DNA from 2 places in the Streptomyces sp. NPDC048481 genome. Region 2 is predicted to be linked to the other one. Evidence: riboswitches for the same ligand, from Rfam matches in the RefSeq annotation. Region 2 holds a riboswitch; the other holds the start of a gene.
What was found. A riboswitch is a leader RNA that binds a small molecule or an ion and turns the genes downstream of it on or off. The one in region 2 is predicted to bind thiamine pyrophosphate.

Region 1 (7,349 bases), on a different contig from region 2:
GCCGAACCGCACGGTGGCCCGCTCCAGTTCGAGCGCTCGCATCAGAACTCCCCCGCCCGGTCGGTCCGCAGCCGCTCCAGCACCAGCAGGGCCACCGCGCACACCACCATCAGAATCGTCGAAAGGGCCATCGCCTGGCCGTAGTTGAGTTCCCCGGCCCGGCCGAGCAGCCGTGCGACGGCCACCGGCAGCGTCGGGTTGTCGGGCCGGGCGATGAACACCGTCGCCCCGAACTCCCCCAGCGACACCGCGAACGCGAACCCGGCCGCGACCAGCAGGGCCCGCCGCACCATCGGCAGGTCGACCTCGCGCCACACCCGCCAGGGCGACGCCCCGAGCACGGCCGCCGCCTCCCGCAGCCGCTGGTCCACCGCCCGCAGCACCGGCAGCATGGTCCGCACGACGAAGGGGACGCCGACCAGCGCCTGCGCCAGCGGCACCAGGATCCATGTGGTGCGCAGGTCCAGCGGCGGCTCGTCGAGCGCGATGAGGAACCCGAAGCCGACGGTCACCGCGGACACGCCGAGCGGCAGCATCAGCAGCGCGTCGAAGCCCCGGACGAGCCGTCCGGCGTCCCTGCGGGTGAGCGCGGCCGCGGCGAGGCCGCCCACGGTCACGGCGATCGCGGTCGCGGCGAGCGCGTACCGCAGCGAGTTGCCGACGGCGTCGATCGACGGGACGAGGAAGACGTTCCCATCGTCGCGGGTCAGCGCCCGGTAGTAGGCGAAGCCGGGCGCGTCCAGCGAACGCTGCACCAGCACCGCGAGGGGCAGGACCAGCAGGACGGCGATGCTCGCGAGCACCCCGGCGAGCAGCGCCCACTGCCCGGCCCCGCGCGGCCTGCGCGCCGTCCCGGCCGCGTCCACCAGCCGCAGCGAGGTCTCCCGCCGGCGCACCGTCCAGGCGTGCACGGCGAGGATCGCGCCGACGGCCGCGAACTGCACGATCGTCAGGACGGCGGCCGTGGACAGGTCGAAGATCTCGGAGGTCTGCCGGTAGATCTCCACCTCAAGGGTGGAGAAGGTGGGCCCGCCCAGGATCTGCACCACCCCGAAGGAGGTGAAGGTGAACAGGAAGACCATCAGCGCGGCCGCGGCGACGGCCGGCCCGAGCGCCGGCAGGGTCACCGTGCGCCAGGCCCGCAGCCGGGACGCGCCCAGCATCCGCGCCGCCTCCTCCTGCCGCGGGTCCAGCTGCGCCCACAGCCCGCCCACCGTGCGGACGACGACCGCGTAGTTGAAGAAGACGTGCGCGAGCAGGATCGCCCACACGGTGGTGTCGAGGCGCACCCCCCACAGCTCGTCGAGCAGCCCGCCGCGCCCGACGAGCGCGAGGAAGGCCGTGCCCACGACGACCGTCGGCAGCACGAACGGGACGGTGACGACGGCGCGCACCACCTGCCTGCCCGGGAAGTCCAGACGCGCGAGGACGTAGGCGCCCGGCAGCGCCACCAGCAGGGTGAGCGCGGTGGAGGCGAGCGCCTGCCAGGTGGTGAACCACAGCACGTGCCGGACGTCGGACTGCCCGAGCACGTCCCACAGCCGCCCGAAGCGCCACGCCCCGTCGACGTGGAGTCCCCGCGCGACGATCGCGGCGACCGGCCAGGCGAAGAAGACCGCGAAGAACGCGACGGGCACGGTCAGCAGGCCGAGCCGGGCCGCCGCGCCCCGCCGGCCGGCTCCCTTGCGCGGGCCTACTTCAGTACGAGCGAGGTCCACGACTTGACCCACTGGTCGCGACGGTCGGCGATCTTCGCCGGGTCCATGGTCTCGGGAGCCTTGGCGGCGGGCCCGAACCGGGTGAACTCGGCGGGCACGGCCGCGTCCTTCGCCACCGGGTAGACGAACATGTTGAGCGGCATGTCCTGCTGGAACTCCTTGCCGATCAGGAAGTCGATCAGCGCCTTGCCGCCCTCGCTGTTGCCGGCGTTGCTCAGCAGGCCCGCGAACTCGATCTGCCGGAAGCAGGTGCCGGTCGCGACGCCGGTCGGCGCGGTGGCCGGCTTCGGGTCGCCGTAGATCACCTCGGCGGGCGGCGAGGAGGCGTACGAGACGACGAGCGGCCGGTCCGCCTTCGCCTTCTTGCCCCCGGCGGAGCCGGAGAACTCCTCGTTGTAGGCCTGCTCCCAGCCGTCGACCACCTTGACGCCGTTGGCCTTGAGCTTCTTCCAGTAGCCCTCCCAGCCTCCGTCGCCGTACTTCGCGGCCGTGCCGAGCAGGAAGCCGAGGCCGGGCGAGGAGGTGGAGGCGTTCTCGGTGACGAGGAGGTCCTTGTAGGCGGGCTTGACCAGGTCGTCGAAGGAGGCGGGCGGCGCCAGCTCGTGCGCGGCGAAGTACGCCTTGTCGTAGTTGACGCAGATGTCGCCGAAGTCGACCGGCGTGACCCGGTGCTTCTTCGCGTCCAGCTGGTACCGGCCGTCGACCCGCGCCAGCCCCTTGGCCTCGTACGACTGGAACAGCCCGTTGTCGAGGGCGCGCGACAGCAGGGTGTTGTCGACGCCGAAGAAGACGTCGCCCTGCGGGTGGTCCTTGGTGAGGATCGCCTTGTTGACGGCCTGCCCGGCGTCGCCGTCCTTGAGGACCCGCACCTTGTACCCGGACCGCTTCTCGAAGTCGGCGAGGACGCTCTTGGAGACGGCCCACGAGTCGTGGCTGACGAGGGTGACCGTCTTCGAGGACGCCGAGGCCGTCGAGCCGGTCGTGCCCGAGGCGCCCTTGCCGTCCGTGGACCCGCACGCGGACAGCACGGGCGACACGACCAGGCCGAGCCCGACGGCCACGGCCACGAAGGTCTTGTTCTGCACTGGATTTTCCTCCTGGGGTTGACCAGGAAGAGACGCGGCCCCGCCCGGGTCCGCACGGACTCCGGGCAGGGCGCAACAGCTCGAGTGATGACCGAACTTCCTACCCAGAATGACCTGGGCGAGGTTCAGAGGGTCTGCGGGCCTGGGTGCCGCACTCTCAGCGCTGTGGCGCTCCCCTGTCGGAATATGAAGATGTCGGAATATGAAGTTGCGTACGGTCCTCAGACTACCGCTCGGTGGCCGCGAGCTGACCGCACGCCCCGTCGATCTCCTGACCACGGGTGTCCCGGACGGTCACGGGCACCCCGTGCGCGGCGATCGCCTCGACGAAGGCCTTCTCGTCCTCGGGCCGCGAGGCCGTCCACTTCGAGCCCGGAGTCGGGTTCAGCGGGATCAGGTTGACGTGCACGGGCTTGCCGCGCAGCAGCCGGCCCAGCCGGTCACCACGCCACGCCTGGTCGTTGATGTCCCGGATCAGCGCGTACTCGATGGACAGCCGGCGGCCCGACCGCGCGGTGTACTCGAACCCGGCGTCCAGCACCTCGCGCACCTTCCACCGCGTGTTCACGGGGACGAGGGTGTCGCGCAGTTCGTCGTCCGGCGCGTGCAGGGAGATCGCCAGGCGGCACTTGAAGCCCTCGTCGGAGAACCGCTGGATGGCCGGCACCAGCCCGACCGTCGACACGGTGATCCCGCGCTGCGACAGCCCGAGCCCGTCCGGCGCCGGGTCGGTCAGCGCGCGGATGGCGCCGACGACCCGCTTGTAGTTGGCGAGCGGCTCGCCCATCCCCATGAAGACGATGTTGGAGAGCCGGGCCGGCCCGCCGGGCACGTCCCCGTCGCGCAGCGCCCGCATCCCGTCGACGATCTGGTGCACGATCTCGGCGGTGGACAGGTTCCGGTCGAGCCCCGCCTGCCCGGTGGCGCAGAACGGGCAGTTCATCCCGCACCCCGCCTGCGAGCTGATGCACATGGTCACCCGGTCCGGGTAGCGCATCAGCACCGACTCCACGAGCGTGCCGTCGAACAGCCGCCACAGCGTCTTGCGGGTGGTCCCCTGGTCCGTCGACTGGTGCCGCACGACCGACATCAGATCCGGCAGCAGCGCCTCGCGCAGCTTCTCGCGCGCGCCGGCCGGGATGTCCGTCCACTCCGCCGGGTCGTGCGCGTACCGGGCGAAGTAGTGCTGCGCCAGCTGCTTGGCACGGAACGGCTTCTCCCCGATCTCCGCCACGACCTCCTTACGCTCGGCGGGCGAGAGGTCGGCGAGATGCCGCGGCGGCTTCTTGGCTCCGCGGGGGGCGACGAAAGTGAGTTCTCCGGGTGCAGGCATAACACGTCCAGTGTGGCAGATCATCGCCGGGGGCCCGGGCCGGGTGCGGGGTGGGGGTGGTCACCCGCCCCGCTCCGGAGCTCGATCGGGGACGCAGAGGGTCATGGGTGGGCCGGTACGACGCTGGGTGGGCCGGTACGACGCGGAGGCCGGACCGTCCGCGCTCGCACACGGCGTGGACCCCGGTTCGCATCCGGGTTTGGCCACCCTGGGTTCCCGGGGCGCGCGCCGGCATCCCTCGATGTCGGGGGCGTCCCCGGGGCGGGTGTGTCGGGCCCGCCCCGGGGCGGGCCGGGGCTCATGCCGGCAGCGGGCCCGTCGGTTCGTCGAGCGCTGCGGGCTACGCCGTGCGGTGCTCCAGTCGGTCCTTCAGGAGCCGTTCGTTCACCGGGAACTCCTTGCGGACCTGACGGCGGACGACGAGGGGGACGAGGAGCTTGCCCATCCCCTTGCCCTCGAAGTCGAGGTCCATGATCACGCGGGAGCGGCGGCCCTCGTCGACGGGGAGGATCTCGCCGTGGAAGTGGCCGCGTACGGGGCCGTCGACGCCCTGCATGGACCAGGCGCGCGGCGGATCGTACTCGGTGTACTCCATGGTCATCGGCATCTCCCGGCTACCGATGTGCCGGGTGACCCGCACGCGGGAGCCGACAGCGGTCGGCCCGGGGTCGAGACGCTCCGCCGATACCGCGCTCGCCTGCCATTCGGGCAGGTGGGAGGGGTCGATGACGTAAGCCCACACGTCGTCGGGAGTGGCGTCGACCTCGATCGACTCATGGAAGTCGGACATACAGCCCGCCCCCTTTCAGGGCGATCCCCCCTTTTTGCTGACTCTGCCGGGCGCCCCCGTGTGCCGCCCTCTCCAGGATCGTCCCACCGGGCCGTCTCCGCGACCACGACGTCCTCGCGACCACGACGGCGGGCCCCCTGCCCGGACGGTCGGGAAGGGGGCCCGCAAAGGCCGGTGCGGTCGTACGGTCAGCCCGACCCCACGAACAGCACGAGCAGGAGCCAGACGACGGGCGCCGTCGGCAGCAGGGAGTCCAGTCGGTCCATGATGCCGCCGTGGCCCGGGAGCAGCGTGCCCATGTCCTTGATGCCCAGGTCCCGCTTGATCATGGATTCGCCGAGGTCGCCGAGGGTGGCGCTGGCGGCGACGGCGAACCCGAGCACCAGGCCCTGCCACCAGGTGCCGTCGTCGATGAGGAACTGCATGCACAGCGCGCCGGCCGCCATCGCGAACGAGACCGCGCCGAGCAGGCCCTCGCGGGTCTTGCCCGGGCTGATGCGCGGGGCCAGCTTGGTCCTGCCGAAGCGCCAGCCGACGGCGTACGCGCCCGTGTCGCTGACGACCGTCAGGAGCAGGAAGGTCATGACGCGGAACGCGCCGTCCTCGGCGGTGAGCATGAGGGCGACGAACGTGGCCAGGAACGGGACGTAGAAGGCCGCGAAGACGCCGGCGGTGACGTCCTTGAGGTAGCCCTCGGGCGGTTCGGTCATCCGCCAGACCAGCACCGCGAGCGCGGTGAGGGCCATGGCCACCCAGGCGCCCTCCGGCCCGCGGACGTATCCGGCGACCACCATCCCAGCCCCGCCGACCGCGAGCGGCACGAGCGGAGCCTTGATGCCCTTGCGCTCTTGGAGCCTGCTGGTCAGCTCCCACAGGCCGACGACGACGGCGACGGCGATCACGCCGATGAAGACGGCCTTGACGACGAACAGCGACGCGACGATGACCACGCCGAGGCCGACCCCGACCCCTATGGCCGCGCCCAGGTCGCGGCCGGCGCTCTTCTTCGGCGGCGGCGCGGTCGCCGGGTGAGGGGCGTCGGGCATGGGCTCCGGATTCTGCGGCGCCGCCGCATGGGGCTGTGCCGTCGAGGTGTCGTCGCCGTGGGCGGCGAGGCCGTGGGGCCGGCCGCCGTAGGGCGCGTTGCCGTGGTTCTCGTGGAACAAGGGGCCGCCCACGCGGGCGGCCCCCCGGTCGTCATCCTGGTTTCCGCCGTGTGCGGGGACGTCGGGGACGATGGGCATGGGGCGAGTCTGCTGCGCCTCAGGCGCATCGTACGCGGGACCCGCCGGGGCGGCTCCCTGGACGGGCCCCTGGTCGGCGGGCCCCCAGTATCCGGCCCGCGACCCGGCGTGCGGCGGTGAGCCCCAGGAAGAGTCGTTCATCAGACCTCGAGCAGCTCCGCTTCCTTGTGCTTCAGGAGCTCGTCCACCTGCGCGACGTACTTCGCGGTGGTGTCGTCGAGTTCCTTCTCGGCACGGCGGCCCTCGTCCTCGCCGACCTCGCCGTCCTTGATCAGCTTGTCGATCGCGTCCTTGGCCTTGCGGCGGACGGCGCGGATGGACACCTTGGCGTCCTCGCCCTTGCCCTTGGCGACCTTGATGTAGTCGCGGCGGCGCTCCTCGGTCAGCTCGGGGAACACCACTCGGATGATGTTGCCGTCGTTGCTCGGGTTGACGCCCAGGTCGGAGTCGCGGATCGCCTGCTCGATGTTGCGCAGCGCGGTCTTGTCGAACGGCGTCACGACCGCCATGCGCGGCTCCGGCACGGAGAACGAAGCCAGCTGGTTGATCGGCGTCGGCGCGCCGTAGTAGTCGGCAACGATCTTGTTGAACATCGCCGGGTGCGCACGGCCGGTGCGGATCGCGGCGAAGTCCTCCTTGGCGACCACGACGGCCTTCTCCATCTTCTCCTCGGCCTCGAGGAGGGTCTCTTCGATCACCACTTGCTCCTGCGTGTCTTGAGTAGGCCCGGCTGCGGATCCTTGCGAGAGGGCGGCGGCCGGCTGCGTCGCGTCTTCTTCCTGCACGGTTCCCGACCGGCAGGACATTGTCCATCCTCCGCCCAGGGTCCGTCCCCCGGTCGGACGTTGCCGGGGAGAGCCCGGACGGCGCCGGTCAGGACCGGCTGCCCTGCTCCCCCACGAGCGTGCCGATCTTCTCACCCTTGACCGCGCGGGCGATATTGCCCTCGGCCAGAAGCTCGAAGACGAGGATCGGCAGCTTGTTGTCGCGGCACAGCGTGATCGCGGTCATGTCGGCGACCTTGAGGTCGCGGGTGATGACCTCGCCGTAGCCGAGGGCGTCGAACTTGACGGCCCCCGGGTTGGTCTTCGGGTCGGAGTCGTAGACGCCGTCCACGCCGTTCTTGCCCATGAGCAGCGCCTCGGCGTCGATCTCCAGCGCACGCTGGGCGGCGGTGGT
Region 2 (7,349 bases):
GCTCAGGAAGCGCTCCCTTCAGGAAGGGACCGGGCAGAAAGGTACCGGGCAGGGAGGTACCGGGCAGGGCGAATCAGGAGCCGGGCCCTGGGCTGCGCCCACGCCCTGGCCCCGGGTCGGCGTTCGGGCGGGGCGAGGCGGGCCGCGTCGAGTCCCGCCTGGCCCGGTCTGCCCCGTGGGCAACCGGCCCTGAACGAACGGCCGACGCACGGCTGCGTCGTGGAGGTGCCTCCGCCTCCCGTTCCGGCGAGCTGCCCTGCCCGGTGTCTTCGACCCGGCTCGACACCAGCCGGTTGCCCACCGCCTTACGGCCAGGACGGAAGGCCTGACTCCAAAGCCCGACCGGAGCCCTCAGAGGATGCCCGCCTGGCTCGCCGCCTTGATCCAGTCGGGGAACTCCGACAGCAACCGGTCGTATAGCTCCTGATCAGGGACGGTGCTGATGTCGTCCACCGCGAAGAACCCCACGTTGTCGACGCGCCGCCCGGGAAGCGTGTCGAACCGCTCCAGCACCCCGTAGTTGGACCGCCCGAGCCCCACGAACTGCCAGAAGATGGGTTCCTCGACCGCCGCTCTCAGCTCCCGCTCGATCGCCGCGTCGCGGTACACCCCGCCGTCGGAGAAGAACAGCACCAGGGTCGGAGCATCCGCCGGATTCGCCCGGACGAAGTCTCTGACCTGCGCAATCGCCTTCTGCTCCTCATTCTGGATACCGACCGTACGCATGTCGACCTGCCCCGGTTCCATGCCCTTGCGAGGCTTCTTGGACCGACGGAACAGACTCATCTCACCCACTCGCACATGCAGCCGCAGCCATTCGGGAAGTTCGCCGATCCGCAGGTCGGGGAGTCGGGCCGTCTCACTGGCGAACGTCCAGGCCTGCATCTCCCCGTCGTCGTCGAGTTGCGCCGCCACCGCTGCCATCCGCTCCACGACGTCCGCCACCACGCCCTTGGAATACAGGAACGACATGGACCCCGAGGCGTCGAGAACGAGCAGGATGCGCGCGCTGATGCCGGCCGCTCCGCGTTTGCTCAGACTGACGGCGACCTGCTCCTTGCGCAACGACAGCCGTTTGCGCATGTCGACGGGGAGCCGCTCCTCGCCCTTGGTCAGACGAGGTCCCGAAGCCGAGCCGGGAGCCTGGCCCGGCCGGCCCGGTGGAGGTGCCGCAGGGAGTCCGGCCGGAGACGCATGGCCCGGACCGCCATGTGGCGGTAGGCCCCCAGGAGCGGAACCCGGCTGCCCAGGCCACGCCGACGCAGCGGACGCGGCAGGGGCGACGGGCGGCTTCGGCGGGACGGGTGGGATCGGCGAGGCCGCCGCCACAGTCGTCTCCCCCGGCTCCTCGTCGACGGTGATGCCGAAGTCGGTGGCCAGCCCGGCCAGTCCGGAGGCGTAGCCCTGACCGACCGCCCGGAACTTCCAGCGTCCCTCGCGCAGGTACAACTCGCCGCCGATGAAGGCCGTCTCCGTGTCGGCCTGCATCTCGAAGCGCGCCATCTCGGACTCGGACCGGCCGTCGGCACCGAACACTCGCAGCGTCAGGCCGGTCACCTGCCCGAAGGCGCCACCGTCGGCGGACGCGCACAGCACCACCCGGGTGATCGCGCTCTCCAGCGAGCGGAAGTCGACCTGGACGGCGTCCGTCACGACTCCGGCGTCGCGGCGCTTGCCGAGGTGCCTCACGGCGCCGGACGCGTGGAGCGGCTGGTTGTAGAAGACGAAGTCCCCGTCGTTCCGGACCCGCCCGGCGTCGGTCAGCAGCAGCGCCGAGACGTCGATGTCCGGCCCACCGGCTCCCTCGGCCCAACTGAGTTCGACCCGGACATCCGGTGAGTCGATCGGCAGATTGGCGCCCTTGCTCATGGATCGCGCTGTCATGGGGGCAAGTGTGCCGAGTCGCCGTCCGACTTCAACCGACGGGACGACCCCAATCGAACGGAAGACATCAACCGGCGCGAGGGCTCCAACCGGCTGGACTACTTCAGCCGAACGGACACGACACCCTCCTCCCGGATCGCCGCCTGCCCTGACGGCGCTCGCGGCGGCGCTTCTCCCCCTCCTCTCGCCGACCGTCCCGACGATCTCGGCGAACTCATCGACCTCGGCAGCCTCGGCGAACTCGGCGCATCGGAGTCGCGGATCCGCCGGTACTGACTGCCGGACCCCGCGGCGCCCCTGCGGCCGACCGCCCTTCCACCGGCCCCCACCGGTTCCTCCATCGGTTCCCCCGTCCCCGTCTCCGTCACGTTCCGTCGATACTTGTGAGTTCCGCCAGTCCCCACGGGCGCCGCCCGGACGGTCAACCCGACAGGCAGCGCCGACGGGGGACGGGTTTTCAGTCGGCCAGCGGCAGGTACACCCGATTCCCGCTCGCGGCGAACTCCTTCGACTTCTGCAGCATCCCCTCGGCGATGTCGTCCGCCGAGGCGCCTTCCGTCGCTCCACCGCCGAAGCGCTCGTTGATGCTCTGGCTGATCTTCATCGAGCAGAACTTCGGCCCGCACATCGAGCAGAAATGCGCCGTCTTCGCGGGCTCTGCCGGCAACGTCTCATCGTGGAACTCCCTTGCCGTGTCCGGGTCGAGAGCGAGATTGAACTGGTCTTCCCAGCGGAATTCGAAACGCGCGTCGGACAGCGCGTCGTCCCATTCCTGCGCACCGGGATGACCTTTCGCAAGGTCGGCCGCGTGGGCGGCGATCTTGTAGGTGATGACACCGGTCTTGACGTCGTCCCGGTTGGGCAGCCCCAGGTGTTCCTTGGGGGTCACGTAGCAGAGCATGGCCGTGCCCCACCACGCGATCATCGCGGCGCCGATGCCTGAGGTGATGTGGTCGTACGCGGGCGCGACGTCCGTCGTCAGCGGGCCGAGCGTATAGAACGGAGCTTCATCACAGATCTCCTGCTGAAGGTCGATGTTCTCCTTGATCTTGTGCATCGGGACGTGGCCCGGGCCTTCGATCATCGTCTGTACATGGAAACGCTTGGCGATCGTGTTGAGTTCCCCGAGCGTCCTCAATTCCGCGAACTGGGCTTCGTCGTTGGCATCAGCGATCGAGCCAGGCCGCAGCCCGTCGCCGAGCGAGTAGGTGACGTCATAGGCGGCGAGGATTTCGCAGAGTTCCTCGAAGTTCTCGTACAGGAAAGACTCTTTGTGGTGCGCCAGGCACCAGGCCGCCATGATCGAGCCGCCGCGCGACACGATGCCGGTCTTGCGGTTGGCGGTGAGCGGAACATACGCAAGACGCACGCCTGCGTGGACGGTCATGTAGTCGACGCCCTGTTCGGCCTGCTCCACGACCGTGTCCTTGTAGATCTCCCAGGTCAGCTCCTCGGCGCGCCCGTCGACCTTCTCCAGCGCCTGGTACAGCGGCACGGTGCCGATGGGAACGGGGGAGTTGCGCAGCACCCACTCGCGGGTGGTGTGGATATTGCGTCCCGTGGACAGGTCCATGACCGTGTCGGCACCCCACCGGGTGGCCCAGGTCATCTTCTCGACCTCCTCCTCGATGGAGGACGTCACGGCCGAGTTTCCGATGTTGGCGTTGACCTTGACCAGGAACCTCTTGCCGATGATCATCGGCTCGATCTCCGGGTGATTGACGTTGGCCGGCAGCACGGCACGGCCGGCGGCGATCTCCTCACGGACCGCCTCGGGAGAAACGTTCTCTCGGATGGCAACGAACTCCATCTCGGGGGTGATCTCCCCCCGCCGCGCATACGCGAGCTGGGTGACGGCCTTGCCGTCCCGGCTGCGGCGCGGGAGCCGGGGCCGGCCGGGGAAGACGGCGTCGAGGTTACGCAGACCGCCACGCGGCGAGGTGTGCTTGATGCCGTCGTCCTCGGGGCGGATCGGACGCCCCGCGTACTCCTCGGTGTCTCCACGGGCGATGATCCAGCTCTCACGCAACGGCGAAAGGCCCCTGCGGACGTCGGTCTCGACGAGTGGATCGGTGTACGGGCCTGAGGTGTCGTAGAGCGTGACCGACTTCCCGTTGGTCAGATGCACCTGACGGACCGGTACCCGGAGGTCGGCGCGAGCGCCGTCGACATACCCCTTGTGCCAGCCGATGGACTTCCTGGCCTCCGCGTCGCTCCCGTCGACGGCAGTCGCACCAACCGCATGCGCGTCGAGCGGGCTTTCGGTGGGTGCGTCCGCGTTGAGCGGGCTCTCGTCCGCCGCGTTCTCGCTGGTCGCGTTCTGCACGGAGGCAGGCGTGCGTGCGTCCTTCTTGGTCATGAGACCTACTCCCTACGCCGGCATTACCCGGTAACAGGTTCGGCGGTCGACGCAGCGGCTACCGTCCACCGACGTTTCATGTGAAACATCCCTCGACGTGAGGGACGTTCCACGTGAAACATCGCGAAGACGGAGGTCAGCGCCCTCTCAGCCCGGTGCTCCGAGCTCCCGCGTGTGCAAAAGTGCCTCCACGCTAGCGTCAATCCGGGCGCGGTGAACAGAGGGCCCCCGTCGTTCTTGCGATGATCGGTCGGTGACCACTCCACCCCCTCCCCCGTTCCCGTCCGAGCCGCACGGTCGTCCAGGCGCCGGAAACGGCCCAGCCGACAGCCCTGGCGGTGTCTCCGGGGACGGTCAGAAAAGTCCTCAGGACGTCAACCGCGGTGGCAGTGGCACTGGTGACGGCTTTGGGCAGCCTCACCACCCCGGGCGTGCTCAGGGGCAGGGGCCCGGCCAGGAGCCGGGGTACGCGGGAGGGCTGGGCGGCCTGAGGCGCGCCCGGACGCCGGGCGGTCAGGGGCCTGACGCCGGCCCTGGCAGGAACCCGGGCACGGCGCAGGACCGCAGGGGTGGCTACGAGGGCGGTTACGCGTACGGGTACGGGAGCGATGCGGGCGGCAACGGCCTCCATGAGGGCCGGCCCCGGCACGACGGGGAAGATGAGCAAGGCCATGGTCCCGGACGCGGAACCGGCTCCCACCCCGTTCCAGGTCCTGGCGCCGGCTTCGGCTCGGCCCCGGGCCGGGGCCATGGCCTCGGCCTCGGCCTCGACCCGCAGAGCGGGCACGGGGTGGGGGTCGGCGTCCGTGGACCGGTGTCGGGAGACACGCCGGGGACCGGATCCGCCGACGAACCTGCACCCGCCCGACACGGTGAGCACCAGCTCGGGCAGGGGCACGGGCACGGGCATTCTCATGGTCACAGCCACAGCCACGGTCCGGCCGCTCCCGTCTCCCGGCATCTGCGGAAGGTCATCGCGGCCACCCTCATCCCGTTCGGCGTCGCCGTCCTGGCCGGGCTCGTGGTGCTGTGGCCCGGCGGCGCGCCGGCACACGAACGCACCGGGGTCGGATTCGACCGGCAGACCCAGCAGGCCACGGTCACCGAGGTCGTGAGCGTGAGCTGCGCCTCGGTGAACGCCTCGGGCGCCGCTCCGACGGGTGACACGTCGACGGCCGAGGGCTCTTCGGCGCAGCAGCAGGCGAAGGGCACCTGCAAGAAGGCGACGATCCGGGTGGACACGGGCGACGACAAGGGCCGTACGTTCACGGAGATCGTCCAGCCGGACCAGACCCGGCAGTTGGAGCAGGGCGAGAAGGTCGTGGTCGCCTACGAGCCCTCCGCACCGAAGGACCTGCAGTACTCGGTCACCGACGTGAACCGCCGCATTCCGATGTCCGTGCTGGCCGGCATCTTCGCGATCGCGGTCGTGGTCGTCGGGCGGCTCCGGGGCGTGATGGCTCTGGTCGCGCTGGCCATCAGCTTCCTGGTGCTGAACTTCTTCGTGCTGCCGGCGATCCTGCAGGGCTCGAACCCGTTGGTCGTGGCGGTGGTGGGATCGAGCGCGATCATGTTGATCGCCCTGTACCTGTGTCACGGGCTGTCGGCCCGCACCTCTGTCGCCGTACTCGGCACCCTGGTCTCCCTGCTGCTCATCGGCGTTCTCGGTTCGCTGTTCATCGACTGGGCTGCGCTGACCGGCAACACGGACGACAACACGGGCCTGATCCACGGCCTGTACCCGTCGATCGACATGAGCGGCCTGCTGCTCGCCGGCATCATCATCGGCTCGCTCGGCGTCCTCGACGACGTGACGGTCACCCAGACGTCGGCGGTCTGGGAACTGCACGAGGCCAACCCCTCGATGGGCCGACGAGGGCTCTACCGGGCGGGCATCCGTATCGGCCGCGACCACATCGCTTCGGTCGTCAACACCCTGGTCCTCGCCTACGCCGGCGCCGCCCTGCCGCTGTTGCTGCTGTTCTCGATCGCGCAGAGCAGTGTGGGCGGCGTCGCCAACAGCGAGTTGGTGGCGGAGGAGATCGTCCGGACGCTGGTGGGCTCGATCGGCCTGGTCGCCTCCGTACCGGTCACGACACTGCTGGCCGCCCTCGTGGTCTCCGCCGACCGTCCGGGGACCGACTCGGTGGCCGTGACGGCACCGGCAGCGGCTCGCGCGGGTTCGACGGCTTCTACCGGCCCGGCTGCTCCGTCTGCTCCGTCGGGTCAGGCTGGTGCGACTGCTCAGGCGAGAGCGGCGTCCGGCCTCCTCGCGGGCCGGGGCGGCCGCGGCAGGCGCCGTAAACGCTGACCCGCGCTCCCAACGCCCGACCTCGGCACCCGACCCGTGTGCGTGAGGGTGAGCGGGCGCGCGCCCGTCCGGCCCTCCAGGAAACCGGAGGGCCGGACGGGCCGTCATGCCGGCGGCCGGACGAATGGACGGGCCACTGGGTGGAAGGGCTGCTGAACCGATGGAGAAGCGTTCCTGCGCATGCCCGCCTTGTGACGAAGCGTTACGCCACAGCTGGTCACCGGCCGTCAACCCGCGCTCTGCTCCTCCGCGAGGATGCGGTCCAGCGCCTCGTCCAGATGTGCGTCGAAGTCGGCGAGCGCGCCTTCCTGCCCCAGAGGCACGAGCTTGTCGGTGCGATCGAGGAACGCCACCAAGGGGGCGGCCGAAGAACGGAACACAGCCTGGTCTCCGCAGACCTGAAGCCGGATCAGCACTTCCCCGAGCACATCCGGATCGACGGGCGAGACGCGGACGTCGCCCTCACCGCACGGCCTGCCCACCCCGTCGATGAGCAGCTCCCGACCGAAGGTCCAGGTCACCGGGGCATCACCGGGCAAGTGGAAGGTGAGCCGCACCGCGTAGGGATCGCACGACTCGTAACCCAGCTCGACCGGGATGCGGAACGAGAGCTCCTCGGAGACGAGAAAACTCATCATGACCTCTGCCTGTACTGCCTGCACGGACTCGCGCATCGCCTAACCCCGTCATTTGCCGTCGATTGGCCGGGAATGAACCTTCTGACACTGCAGGCATCTTGCTGAACGTACACAACAGATCACAAGGAGTGAGTTTTCAGATACTGATAGAGATCGC

Region 1: another riboswitch for thiamine pyrophosphate. It lies ahead of ACGFSH_RS25165 (thiamine ABC transporter substrate binding subunit); the one in region 2 lies ahead of thiC (phosphomethylpyrimidine synthase ThiC).

The regions. Positions count from the first base shown of each region.
Region 1 covers NZ_JBICXC010000009.1:67,352-74,700, forward strand. Annotated here, with positions in the region: gene ACGFSH_RS25155 (ABC transporter ATP-binding protein) at 1-42, opposite strand, end outside; gene ACGFSH_RS25160 (ABC transporter permease) at 42-1,718, opposite strand; gene ACGFSH_RS25165 (thiamine ABC transporter substrate binding subunit) at 1,694-2,803, opposite strand; TPP riboswitch at 2,883-2,991, opposite strand; gene rlmN (23S rRNA (adenine(2503)-C(2))-methyltransferase RlmN) at 3,030-4,136, opposite strand; gene ACGFSH_RS25175 (SRPBCC family protein) at 4,477-4,926, opposite strand; gene ACGFSH_RS25180 (phosphatidate cytidylyltransferase) at 5,115-6,311, opposite strand; gene frr (ribosome recycling factor) at 6,311-6,868, opposite strand; gene pyrH (UMP kinase) at 7,044-7,349, opposite strand, start outside.
Region 2 covers NZ_JBICXC010000003.1:569,928-577,276, reverse strand. Annotated here, with positions in the region: gene ACGFSH_RS13275 (VWA domain-containing protein) at 352-1,884, opposite strand; gene thiC (phosphomethylpyrimidine synthase ThiC) at 2,342-4,243, opposite strand; TPP riboswitch at 4,236-4,425, opposite strand; gene ACGFSH_RS13265 (YibE/F family protein) at 5,058-6,554, shown strand; gene ACGFSH_RS13260 (SsgA family sporulation/cell division regulator) at 6,782-7,228, opposite strand; gene ACGFSH_RS13255 (IclR family transcriptional regulator) at 7,329-7,349, opposite strand, start outside.